Regions from separate parts of the Streptomyces sp. NPDC093544 genome, predicted to be linked through region 1. Evidence: riboswitches for the same ligand, from Rfam matches in the RefSeq annotation. Region 1 holds a riboswitch; the other holds the start of a gene.

Region 1 (6,395 bases):
ACAGGGACCCGTCACACCCGAACTCCCGCTACCCATCCACGTCCTGGACCGCATCACCCCAGCGGGCGCGTCCGCCACCCGGCTCACCGGGTGGCGCTTCCTGATCCGCTGCGGCGACCGCATGGTCGCCGCGGCCGACACGATGCTGACCCCCGACGGCTGGGCCTTCTCGCGCTTCTTCGAGGGCCCGTACATCGCCGCCACCGAACGCGCGCTGCGCCAGGCCGAGGCGATGAAACAGCCCTACCAGGCACGTCTGCTCTCGGTGCCGGAGCTGTACATGCTGACGCTCTGGCTGCACGGCGACACCACCGCGGACGGCGCCACCGGCCACCCCGCCGCCACCGACATCCTGGTCCCACTGGCACCGGCCCCACCCGGCATCGCAGCACACCGCCCACACCGCGTCGCCGAGCTCCTGCCGGTCCTCACCCACCGGCTCACTCCCGCCCCTTTGCTCAGCTCACCCGCGTAGCACCCGCGTCCACGTCCGTGCCCCGCCGCCGTTCTCTCGGCAGCGGGGCACGTCGCTCGTTCGGGCCCCATACCGCTCGTACGAGGGAAAACGCCTCCCGCGCCCGACCGGACTAGCCCCATCCGGCCACCGCGAACCACCCGAAAAGTCAGCACAGTTGGAATGAACCGTCCGCACGGGTGATGCGTCATCAACCTGTGAGGAGTGCTGCCGCTAAATCCCTGCGGATTGACGCCCGTAGGGCAACACTGGGTTCCAAACCACACATCAACGGGGGGCGGCCATGACCACATCGAGCCGCGGGACAGACACCACAGCCATCACTCACATCTCAACCCAGCGAAAGATCCCACCAATGTGCCAGCACAAGACGCCGTGCCCGACAGCCGAATCCGCCGACCGGGAGTCCGCCCGTCTCATGGCGCACCACCCGGAGCAGGGGTGGAGCCTGCTGTGCAACGGCGTCCTGCTCTTCGAGGACACCGGTGAGCTCCTGCCGGATGGCCAGATCATCGCCCCGCACCGCCCGCTGGGCAGCGAACACGTGATGACGGCGGCCTGAACCGCACAACCGGGTGGCTGCGGCAGAGCCGCCCAGTACATAGAGGGGCCGGCCCGGAGACGCATTCTCCGAACCGGCCCCGACGCACATCCGAGGGTGATTACTCCCCGTAACCGTCCAAGTCCCGAGCGCTGATCAGTCCTCGTAGGCGCACAGGTCCTTTAGCCCTGATCAGTCCCCGTAGGCATCCAGGCCACGACCCCTGACCAGTTCAGTCCTCGTACGCGTCCAGCGGCGGGCAGGAGCAGACCAGGTTCCGGTCGCCGTACGCCTGGTCGATCCGGCGCACCGGCGGCCAGTACTTGTCCGCGACCGAGACACCGGCCGGGAAGACGGCCTCCTCACGGCTGTAGCCGTGCTCCCACTCCCCGCCCAGCGAGGCGGCGGTGTGCGGAGCGTTGCGCAACGGGTTGTCGTCCGCCGCCCACTCGCCCGAGCCGACCTTCTCGACCTCCGCGCGGATGGCGATCATCGCCTCGCAGAACCGGTCGAGCTCGACCAGGTCCTCGGATTCGGTCGGCTCGATCATCAGCGTGCCGGCCACCGGGAACGACATCGTCGGCGCGTGGAACCCGTAGTCGATCAGGCGCTTGGCGATGTCGTCGACACTCACACCGGTCGCCTTGGTCAGCGGCCGCAGGTCGATGATGCACTCATGCGCGACGAGCCCGCCGGGACCGGTGTAGAGCACCGGGTAGTGCGGCTCCAGGCGCTTGGCGATGTAGTTCGCGGACAGCACGGCCACCTGCGTGGCACGCTTCAGCCCCTCACCGCCCATGAGCCGGACGTACGCCCACGAGATCGGCAGGATGCCCGCGGAACCCCACGGAGCGGCCGAGATCGGGCCGACACCGGTCTCGGGACCGGCCGCCGGCTGCAAGGGGTGGTTCGGCAGGTACGGCGCCAGGTGCGCGCGGACACCGACCGGACCGACGCCCGGACCGCCGCCGCCGTGCGGGATGCAGAACGTCTTGTGCAGGTTGAGGTGCGAGACGTCACCACCGAAGTGACCCGGCTTGGCAAGCCCCACCAGGGCGTTGAGGTTGGCGCCGTCCACATACACCTGGCCGCCCGCCTCGTGCACCTGGGCGCAGATGTCGGCGACGTGCTCCTCGAAGACACCATGCGTCGAGGGGTACGTGATCATCAGCACGGACAGTTCGTCGCGGTACTGCTCGATCTTGGCACGCAGATCCTCGACGTCGATCTCGCCGTCGTCCGCCGTCTTCACGACGACGACCTTCATGCCGGCCATCACGGCGCTCGCCGCGTTCGTGCCGTGCGCGGAGGAGGGGATCAGGCACACGGTGCGCTGCTCGTCACCGTTCGCGCGGTGGTATCCGCGTACGGCGAGCAGACCGGCCAGCTCACCCTGCGAACCGGCATTGGGCTGCAGCGACACCTTGTCGTACCCGGTGACCTCGGCGAGCCGCTCCTCCAGCTCATGGATGAGCGTGAGGTAGCCCTGCGCCTGCTCGGCGGGCGCGAAGGGGTGCAACTGCCCGAACTCGGGCCAGGTGACCGGCTCCATCTCGGTCGTCGCGTTGAGCTTCATCGTGCAGGAGCCCAGCGGGATCATGCCGCGGTCCAGCGCGTAGTCACGGTCGGAGAGCTTGCGCAGGTAGCGCAGCATCGCCGTCTCGGAGCGGTACTGGTGGAACACCGGGTGCGCGAGGTACTCGTCGGTGCGCAGCAGCGCGGACGGAAGACTGTCCTCGACGGTCGAGTCCAAGGCCTCGACATCGCCCTCGACACCGAACGCGGTCCACACGGCGGCCAGTTGCCTGCGCGTGGTGGTCTCGTCGCACGAGATCGACACCCGGTCGGCGTCGACGAGGTGCAGGTTGACCCCCTGGTCGCGCGCTCCCGCCACTATCTCGGCGGCCCGGCCCTGGGCACGCACGGTCAGCGTGTCGAAGTAGGCGCCGTGTACGACCTCGACGCCGCCCGCCTTCAGCCCCTCGGCGAGAATCGTCGCGTACCGGTGCGTACGCCGCGCGATCGTCTTCAGCCCTTCGGGACCGTGATAGACGGCGTACATGCCGGCCATCACCGCGAGCAGCACCTGAGCCGTACAGATGTTGCTCGTCGCCTTCTCACGACGGATGTGCTGCTCCCGCGTCTGCAGCGCAAGCCGGTAGGCCTTGTGCCCGTCCGCGTCGACGGACACACCCACCAGCCGGCCCGGCAGGCTGCGCGCGAACTTCTCGCGCACCGCCATGTACCCGGCGTGCGGACCGCCGAAGGCCATCGGCACACCGAACCGCTGCGTCGTACCGACCGCGATGTCCGCGCCCAGCTCTCCTGGCGCGGTCAGCAATGTCAGGGCAAGCAGATCGGCGGCGACGGTGACGACCGCACCCAGCTCGTGCGCCTGCTCGACAAGCGGCTTGATGTCGCGTACGGCACCGGAGGCGCCCGGGTACTGGATCAGTACGCCGTTGATCTCACGCCCGGCGATCTCAGCCGGGACGCCCGCGCTCAGGTCGGCGACGACGACCTCGACGCCGGTCGGCTCGGCGCGGGTCCGGATGACCGCGACGGTCTGCGGCATCACGTCCGCGTCGACCAGGAAAAGACCCTTCTTGTTCTTGCCCATGCGCCGGGACAGCGCCATCGCCTCGGCGGCCGCGGTGCTCTCGTCGAGCAGCGAGGCACCCGACGTCGGCAGCCCGGTCAGCTCGGCGACGACGGTCTGGAAGTTCAGCAGCGCTTCGAGGCGGCCCTGCGAGATCTCCGGCTGATACGGCGTGTACGCCGTGTACCAGGCCGGGCTCTCCATGACGTTCCGAAGGATCACCGGCGGGGTGAAGGTCCCGTAGTAGCCGAGCCCGATCATCGAGTCGAGCACCTGGTTACGGTCCGCGAGGGAGCGCAGCTCGGCCAGGACCTCGGCCTCGGTGCGCGCGCCCGGCAGGTCCAGCGCCTCGGCGTTCTTGATCACGTCCGGCACCGCGGTGGCCGTGAGCTCGTCGAGCGAGCCGTATCCGACCTGCGCGAGCATCTTGGCCCGCGCTCCGGTGTCGGGCCCGATATGGCGCTGCTCGAAGGGAATTCCCTGTTCGAGCTCGGAGAGCGGAATGCGAGGGGCGGTCATTGCGGAGGCCTCCTGGTCTGACACGACCTTCGAGGGGCACCCCGGCACGGGTACCCCGACGGCCTCCCCCTCTGTCATCTCACAACCTGAGAGCTTCACCGGCCCGCCCGCCCGCTGCGACCCGATTTTCACCGTCGGTGAGAGCGGGGGCCATCGGCACCCGCTCTGCTTTCCAGAGTGACCTCGTCCGTGCGGTACGTGGGCCTGAGAGATTCCGGGGAGGATTTGCTCCTTCGGCGCCTCCGATGAAGTCTGGAGGACTCTCCCGCACAGGGTCAGCAGCCGCTTGCCAGCCTACCAGCGAGGACAACTCCCGAGGCTTCGAGTGGCCACCTTCCTGAATCTGCTCTTTTGTAGTGCTTACGGATGAGTTGCGACCAAATGGAGGGCAACGTGCAGACCGACATCGATCCGCGCAACCTGATCGGCCGCAAGGCATTCGACCGCAACGGAGCAAAGATCGGCACGATCGACGAGGTGTACCTCGACGACGCGACCGGGGTCCCGGAGTGGGCGGCCATACGCACGGGCCTGTTCAGCAGGGACGCCTTCGTGCCCCTGGAGCCCAGCGAACTCGTCGAAGGCACCCTGCGCATCCCCTTCGAGCGGGCCCTGATCAAGGACGCGCCCGACTTCGGCGTCGGTCGCCACCTCTCCCCCGAACAGGAACTCCAGCTCTACCACCACTACGGCCTCGACGTGGCATCCCCGCCTCCCGCACCGGACCGCGACTTCGGCCGCCTGGCAGGCACGGACGAGCCTTGACGGCACAGCCGGGCCCTCACGCGGGACACGCGGGGACCTGCGCACCAGCCGCAGACGGCCCGCGGCACTGAACCGGCCTTCAACCGCGGGGACCTGTGCACCAGCCACAGACGAGGCCCGCAGCACTGAACCTGCCTTCAGCCGTCGCAACGACGCCCAACGGTCTCGGCCACCAAGGGCAACGGCTCCGCCGGCTCCAGCTCCGGATCGCCGGTCCGGAACGTCCGTACCCGCCCTGGCTCGGAGTACGGCGTCTCGAACCGAACGGTCACCCGCCCGAGCCCGCTGCCCTGCACCCACCCGTGCCCGAACTCGGCGTGCCGCACATCGTGCCCCGCGGGCCACCGCCGCTCAGCCGGCGGCACCTGCTCCTCGGCGGACTCCTCCGCCACCTCCTCCTCGGTGTGCTCCAGCGCCGCAAGCTCCCCCGCGGCGGCCTGCGCCTGCGCGAACAGGTCCTCCTGCGTGTAGTCGGCCAGCCCGGAGACACCCACGCCGAGCAGCCGTACGCCACCGGTCGTGTCCACCGACTCAAGGAGCCGCGCGGCCGCCTCCCGCACCACCCCGGGGTCGTCCGTGGGCCCCCGCAGCGTCTCGGACCGGGTCAGCGTCGAGAAGTCGTACCTCCGCACCTTCAGCACGATGGTGCGCCCCGACAGACCGGCTCCACGCAACCGCTGCACACACCGGTCGGCGAGCCGCTGCACCTCCAGACCGACTCGCACCCGGTCATGGATGTCCACGTCGTACGTGTCTTCGACGGACACCGACTTGGTCTCCCGCTCGGCGACCACGGGCCGGTCGTCGCGCGCCAGCGCCATCGCGTACAGCGCATGCCCGTGGGACTTCCCCAGCAGCCGCACGAGCTCGTCCTCGCCCGCCTCGGCGAGCTCCTCGACCGTTGTTATCCCGGCCCGTCTCAGATGGTCACCCGTCGCAGGCCCCACGCCCGGCAGCGTCCGCACCGACATGGGCCCCAGCAGCGCACGCTCGGTCCCCGGCTCTATCAGCACGAGGCCGTCGGGCTTGGCCTGCTCCGAGGCGATCTTCGCGAGCATCTTGGACGCGGCGAGCCCCACCGATCCTGTGAGCCCCGTGACGGCCCGGATGTCCGCGCGCAGCTTCACCCCGGTCAGCCGCGCCGACGCCTCGTCCCAGGCCGCTTCGCCTGCCTCCAGATCGACGAACGCCTCGTCCAGGCTCAACGGCTCCACCAGCGGTGACAGCCCCCGCAGCAGGCCCATCACCTGCTCGCTGACCTCCCGGTAGATCTCGAAGCGCGGCACGAGATACGCGGCGTTCGGCGCGAGCCGGCGTGCCTGGGCCATGGGCATCGCCGAGTGCACTCCGAAGACCCGTGCCTCGTACGAGCAGGTGGAGACGACTCCACGTGGTCCGAGCCCGCCCACGACGACCGCTTTCCCGCGCAGGCTCGGCTTGGACGCCTGCTCCGCCGAGGCGAAGAAGGCATCCATGTCGAGATGCAGGATCGTGGG
Region 2 (6,395 bases), on a different contig from region 1:
CAGCCCGTCCGGCACCGCGCCGATGGACTGCTGCATCATCGCCCGCACCGAGTCGACGGCCGGCGGCGAGGTGTCGTACACATCGAGACCGATGGCCAGATAGGGCGCCCCGAGCGCGGGCTGTACCCAGGCGCGGCGCAGCGAGCGCACGGCGGACGTGCGGTGCGCGTTCTGCGTGAGCAGGGCGTAGAACTGCGGGATCTCGATGCCCGGCTCGGAGAGCCTGAGCGGGCCCGCGGGCTGGCGCTCCAGGCCGGTGGCGATACGGCGCAGATCGAGCCAGGGGATACCGACGCCGCCGCCGGGGGCGTGCGGGTTCAACCAGAGGCCGAACTGGTCGGGGTACAGGGTGCGGGCGACGTCGAGGCCGTCGACGACCTCGTACGAACGGTTCCAGCCGCTGGCCGAGAGCTCCTGGGCGGAGGTCACACAGGGCGCGTACCCGAAGCCGTCCACCTGCATGTTTCCGTACTGCGCGTCCGGGGAGCCGGACTGGCCGTGCCAGAGCAGCATCCAGACCTGGCCTGCCGACGGGGCCGCGAGCGCGCGCAGGAGCGCCTCGTAGGCGTCGTAACGCCCGGGCGTCACCTGGCGCAGCATGTGCTCGACCTGCCCGGCCGCGGTGCCGCTGGCGCTCACCTGTACCGCCCCTTCGCGAAGTTGCCCCGGATATGAAACCAGCTTAAGCGGCGACCCTGACACCGGTGCGGGACGCTCCGCTCGGAAAGCCGCGTAAGAGCTCGGGACTTGCTGCCGTCCGCGACCGCGGGCCGGCTGTGGTTGCTCGCGCCCACGCGGCGGAGCCGCACAATGTCACAGCCCCGCGCCCCTGACGGGGCGCTCCTAGTGACCCCGGTGGTAGAAGGGCCGCACCCGCTCGCGCATCCAGTCGCCCACCGGGTCCTGGGTGATGTCCAGGAGAACCAGGTTCACGGGGCGGTCGACCGGGACCCGGCCCAGCGCACGTCCCAGCGCGTCCAGGGGGAGCGTGCGGGCCTCGCCCTCCCACAGCGAGAGTTCGACGCCGATGAACATCACGGGTGCGCCGCCCTCGATGCTGGCCAGGCAGCGGCGGGCGGTCAGCACGACGCCGGTCCCGGCGAACTCGGCGGAGGCCGCGGACAGGAAGTCCACCGGGTCGTCCTGCCAGTCGGGCTCGAAGAGCCGCACCCGGCCGCCGCTCGCGGACCCGTCGAGAGGCGTACGCCGGGCGCGGCACAGTTCGGCGACCGCGAGGGGCGGCAGTGGTACGCCGACCACGCCGTCCGGGTTGACCACGATGCCGACCTGCGGGGGCAGCCCGCGGGCGAACTCGACGGCGGGCGCGATCGTGTACGACATGTGCCCGCCGGTGACTTGGCGGAACTGCTCCTCGGAGCTGAAGACAGGGACGTACGCCTGACCCGCGATCTCCAGCGTGGGCAGGTCGAGCGGGCCGCTCTGCGTCCCGCCGCCGTTCGGCAGCGGGACCCAGACGAAGCTGCGGCCGAGGACCTCGACGATGCGGGCACCCGACGAGTGCCCCGCGGGCACGCCGAGGGACGCGGCGAGCACCTCCTCCAGTTCGTTGCCCGGCCATCCGCCGTGCGGATGGGGGTGCGCCTGCGCCGGGAGGCCGGGGAAGTCGGGGAATTGGGGGAAGTCCATCTGCCTACCTGTCTACCGCCTGCTGTGAACCACTGTTCCGGTGTTCCGGCTGGCTAGATTAGTGGGCTTGTACGGAATCTCCGCCGCTTCGGCCGCTCTCAGCGGTTCCCCGCCGCTCTCAGCCGCTCTCAGCCGCCGAAGTCGATCCGGCGCAGTACGTCCGCCGCGTCCCGGTCGATGAGCACCGCGGAACCGCAGCCCTCCGGCAGGTCGCCCTTCTCGACGGAACGCAGCAGCCGGGTGACCGCGCCGCGGTGGCGCCCGAACGCGTACCGCGAGACGCCGCGGCCGCGCTCGCGCTGGCCGTCAAGCGCCGTGCCGGGCGTGACATCGAGGAGCAGCAGGTGCAGCGCGCCGCCACGGCGGCGGGCCTCGCGGGAGAGCCAGCGGCGGACCCAGGCCTGCGTACCGCAGTCGTGTACGACGACTCCGGCGCCGGAGCGCAACGCGCGGTGCAGGCCCGTGTAATGGGCGAGGCGGACGAGGGGGCGGTAGAGCGCGTACGGGAGCCAGCGGGACATCCGTCCGTCCCAACGGTCGCGGGTGTCCTGCGAGTCGATACGCGGGCCCGAGACGGCACGGCGCATCAGGGTCGACTTGCCGCTGCCGGGGAGTCCGGTGACCACGACGACGTCGGAGCTGCCGAAGTGCAGGCCGTGCGGGCTGTGTCCCGCGCGCTCCCTGAGGTCGCGGACGACAGCAGTCGGGAGCGGGTCGCACGCCTCCCTGGCCGGGGCACCGGGCTGCTTGGGCAGCGCGAGACCCGTCGATGTCGCGTACGCCGTGGTCCTGTTCACCGTGATCGTCCTCCCCATGGGTCTGGAGTCCCATCCCCGCCGAGTGTAAAGAGAAGGTAATGCGCGGTGCTTCCTGTTTCCGTAATCGGTCTGCCACAGGCTGGTTACAAGTCACTGTAAGGCGCTGTGAGTCACTGTGGGTTGCCGCGGGTCGCCATGGGTTGCCGTGGGGTGCCGTGGGCTGCCGTGAGGGGGGTGTTCGGAGGTGCCCCTCCCGTGTCTCCGGGATGCGTGCAATGATGTGCGCGCCAACTGCATACCGGCCGCTTGAATCCGCGCGGGAGAGTCCCGGGGCACGTCGCCCTGGGCGCCGAAGGAGCAAGTCCCTCCCTTGAATCTCTCAGGCCCCGTACCGCGCGGGCGAGGCACATCTGAAAAGCGGGCCGCTGACCAGTGGCCCCACCCAAGGTGCAAGTCATGACCACCGTTTCGCGGGGTCGTGATGAACCTCTCAGGTTCCGATGACAGATGGGGAGGAACGACCTCGCCGTCATGCCTTGGGAGCCCCACCGATGAGCAGTAACGCACCCCGTCACACCGCGCTCGATGCCCTGCATCGCTCGCTCGGCGCGACGATGACCGACTTCGCGGGCTGGGACATGCCCCTGCGCTACGGCTCCGAACGCGACGAGCACATCGCCGTCCGCACGAAGGCCGGCCTCTTCGACCTCTCGCACATGGGTGAGATCACGGTCAGCGGGCCCCAGGCCGCCGCACTCCTCAGCTACGCGCTGGTCGGCAACATCGCCTCGGTCGGCGCCGGCCGCGCCCGGTACACCATGATCTGCCAGGCGGACGGCGGCATCCTCGACGACCTGATCGTGTACCGGCTGGCCGATGCCGAGTACATGGTCGTCGCCAATGCCTCCAACGCCCAGGTGGTGCTGGACGCGCTCGTGGAGCGTTCGGCGGGCTTCGACGCCGTCGTGCGGGACGACCGTGACGCGTACGCGCTGATCGCCGTACAGGGACCGGAATCCCCCGGCATCCTCAAGTCCCTCACCGACGCCGACCTCGACGGCCTGAAGTACTACGCGGGTCTGCCCGGCACGGTCGCGGGCGTCCCGGCGCTCATCGCGCGCACCGGCTACACCGGCGAGGACGGCTTCGAGCTGTTCGTGAAGCCGGCGCACGCCGTGGAGCTGTGGCAGGCGCTGACCAAGGCGGGCGAGGGCGTCGGCCTGATCCCATGCGGTCTGTCCTGCCGGGACACCCTGCGCCTGGAGGCGGGCATGCCGCTGTACGGGCATGAGCTGAGCACCTCGCTCACCCCCTTCGACGCCGGCCTCGGCCGGGTCGTGAAGTTCGAGAAGGAGGGCGACTTCGTGGGGCGCGACGCGCTCTCCGAAGCCGCCGCGGCCGCTCTTGAGAACCCCCCGCGGGTGCTCGTCGGTCTGATCGCCGAGGGCCGTCGCGTCCCGCGCGCGGGGTACGCCGTCGTCGCCGACGGCAAGGTCGTCGGCGAGGTCACCTCGGGCGCCCCGTCCCCGACACTGGGCAAGCCGATCGCTATCGCCTACGTCGACGCCGCGCACTCCGCTCCGGGTACCGCCGGAGTGGGTGTGGACATCCGGGGCAGTCACGAGCCGTACGAGGTCGTGGCGCTGCCGTTCTACAAGCGCCAGAAGTGAGACTGGCCCACAGGCCGGGCTTCGGGCTCGCTCGCGGTCACGGTGGCCGGACGTCAGCAGGGCACATCCGCCAGACGTGACACCGGGCACATCCGCCCTGCTCATCACCCCTCCCCCCGTCATCAGCACTCCCCCGCGTACAGGAGAATTCAGGACATGAGCAACCCCCAGCAGCTGCGCTACAGCAAGGAGCACGAGTGGCTGTCGGTCGCCGAGGACGGCGTCTCGACGGTCGGCATCACCGAGTTCGCGGCCAACGCGCTCGGCGATGTCGTCTACGCCCAGCTTCCGGAGGTCGGTGACACGGTGACCGCGGGCGAGTCCTGCGGTGAACTGGAGTCGACCAAGTCGGTGAGCGACCTGTACGCGCCGGTCACCGGCGAGATCGTGGAGTTCAACCAGGACGTGGTGGACGACCCCGCGCTGGTCAACTCGGCCCCCTTCGCGGGCGGCTGGCTGTTCAAGGTGCGCGTCGCGGACGAGCCGGACGACCTGCTCTCCGCCGACGAGTACACCGCTTTCACCGCCGGCTGAGGAGTCGTAGCCCCATGTCTGAACCCAAGTCGATTCTGAACACGCCCCTCCACGAACTCGACCCCGACGTCGCCGCCGCCGTCGACGCCGAACTGCACCGCCAGCAGTCCACCCTCGAAATGATCGCCTCGGAGAACTTCGCTCCGGTCGCGGTCATGGAGGCCCAGGGCTCGGTCCTGACCAACAAGTACGCCGAGGGCTACCCCGGCCGCCGCTACTACGGCGGCTGTGAGCACGTCGATGTCATCGAGCAGATCGCCATCGACCGCGTCAAGGCGCTCTTCGGTGCCGAGCACGCCAACGTGCAGCCCCACTCGGGCGCCCAGGCCAACGCGGCCGCGATGTTCGCGCTGCTCAAGCCGGGCGACACGATCATGGGTCTGAACCTCGCGCACGGCGGGCACCTGACCCACGGCATGAAGATCAACTTCTCTGGCAAGCTCTACAACGTGGTCGCGTACCACGTGGACGAAGCCACCGGCCAGGTCGACATGACCGAGGTCGAGAAGCTCGCCAAGGAGTCCCAGCCGAAGCTGATCGTGGCGGGCTGGTCGGCGTATCCGCGCCAGCTGGACTTCGCCGAGTTCCGCCGGATCGCGGACGAGGTCGGCGCGTACCTGATGGTCGACATGGCGCACTTCGCCGGTCTGGTGGCGGCGGGCCTGCACCCCAACCCCGTGCCGCACGCCCATGTCGTCACGACCACCACCCACAAGACGCTGGGCGGCCCGCGCGGTGGCGTGATCCTGTCCACGGCCGAACTCGCCAAGAAGATCAACTCGGCGGTCTTCCCGGGCCAGCAGGGTGGCCCGCTGGAGCATGTGATCGCCGCCAAGGCCGTCTCCTTCAAGGTCGCCGCGACGGACGACTTCAAGGAGCGCCAGCAGCGGACGCTGGACGGTGCGCGGATCCTGGCGGAGCGGCTGGTCCAGGACGACGTGAAGGCCGTGGGCGTGGACGTGCTCTCCGGCGGCACGGACGTGCACCTCGTCCTGGTAGACCTGCGTAACTCCGAGCTGGACGGGCAGCAGGCCGAGGACCGTCTCCACGAGGTCGGCATCACGGTCAACCGCAACGCCATCCCGAACGACCCGCGCCCGCCGATGGTGACCTCGGGTCTCCGCATCGGTACGCCGGCCCTGGCGACCCGCGGCTTCACGACCGAGGACTTCACCGAGGTCGCGGACATCATCGCGGAAGCGCTGAAGCCGTCGTACGACGTCGACTCGCTGAAGACCCGGGTGGCAGCCCTGACCGACAAGCACCCGCTGTACCCCGGTCTGTAGCAGTTCGTACGTTTCACGCGTTTCCTGCGTTTCACCATTGGGTTCGTCCGGAACGTACGTTTCTTCGGGGCGCCGCGCACACTGGACATCAGCCGTGCGCGGCGCCCACCCCCTTGCACCACCTTGTTTTGAGGAGTTCCCGTGGCCATCTCGGTCTTCGACCTGTTCTCGATCGGCATAGGCCCGTCCAGCTCCCACACGGTGGGCCCGATGCGCGCGGCAGGCATGTTCGCCCGGCGCCTGCGCAACGAGGCCGTGCTGGACTCGGTGGTGTCGATACGCGCCGAGCTGTACGGCTCCCTGGGCGCGACCGGCCACGGGCACGGCACCCCCAAGGCGGTGCTGCTCGGCCTGGAGGGCGCCTCACCCCGGACGGTGGACGTGGAGGGCGCCGACGGCCGGGTCGAGGAGATCAAGTCGGCGGGCCGCCTCAAGCTGCTGGGCGAGCACGAGATCGACTTCTCCTTCTCCGACGACCTGATCCTGCACCGCCGCAAGAC

The links. A riboswitch is a leader RNA that binds a small molecule or an ion and turns the genes downstream of it on or off. The one in region 1 is predicted to bind glycine.
Region 2: another riboswitch for glycine. It lies ahead of gcvT (glycine cleavage system aminomethyltransferase GcvT); the one in region 1 lies ahead of gcvP (aminomethyl-transferring glycine dehydrogenase).

The regions. Positions count from the first base shown of each region.
Region 1 covers NZ_JBFBEA010000047.1:27,546-33,940, forward strand. The annotation lists gene AB0N66_RS40270 (hypothetical protein) at 1-475, shown strand, start outside; gene AB0N66_RS40275 (DUF5999 family protein) at 831-1,037, shown strand; gene gcvP (aminomethyl-transferring glycine dehydrogenase) at 1,249-4,134, opposite strand; glycine riboswitch at 4,317-4,412, opposite strand; gene AB0N66_RS40285 (PRC-barrel domain-containing protein) at 4,528-4,899, shown strand; gene AB0N66_RS40290 (DNA polymerase IV) at 5,037-6,395, opposite strand, start outside.
Region 2 covers NZ_JBFBEA010000003.1:335,150-341,544, forward strand. The annotation lists gene AB0N66_RS05835 (enhanced serine sensitivity protein SseB C-terminal domain-containing protein) at 1-639, opposite strand, end outside; gene AB0N66_RS05840 (enhanced serine sensitivity protein SseB) at 844-1,647, opposite strand; gene AB0N66_RS05845 (AAA family ATPase) at 1,776-2,444, opposite strand; glycine riboswitch at 2,713-2,809, shown strand; gene gcvT (glycine cleavage system aminomethyltransferase GcvT) at 2,957-4,075, shown strand; gene gcvH (glycine cleavage system protein GcvH) at 4,232-4,609, shown strand; gene glyA (serine hydroxymethyltransferase) at 4,624-5,895, shown strand; gene AB0N66_RS05865 (L-serine ammonia-lyase) at 6,037-6,395, shown strand, end outside.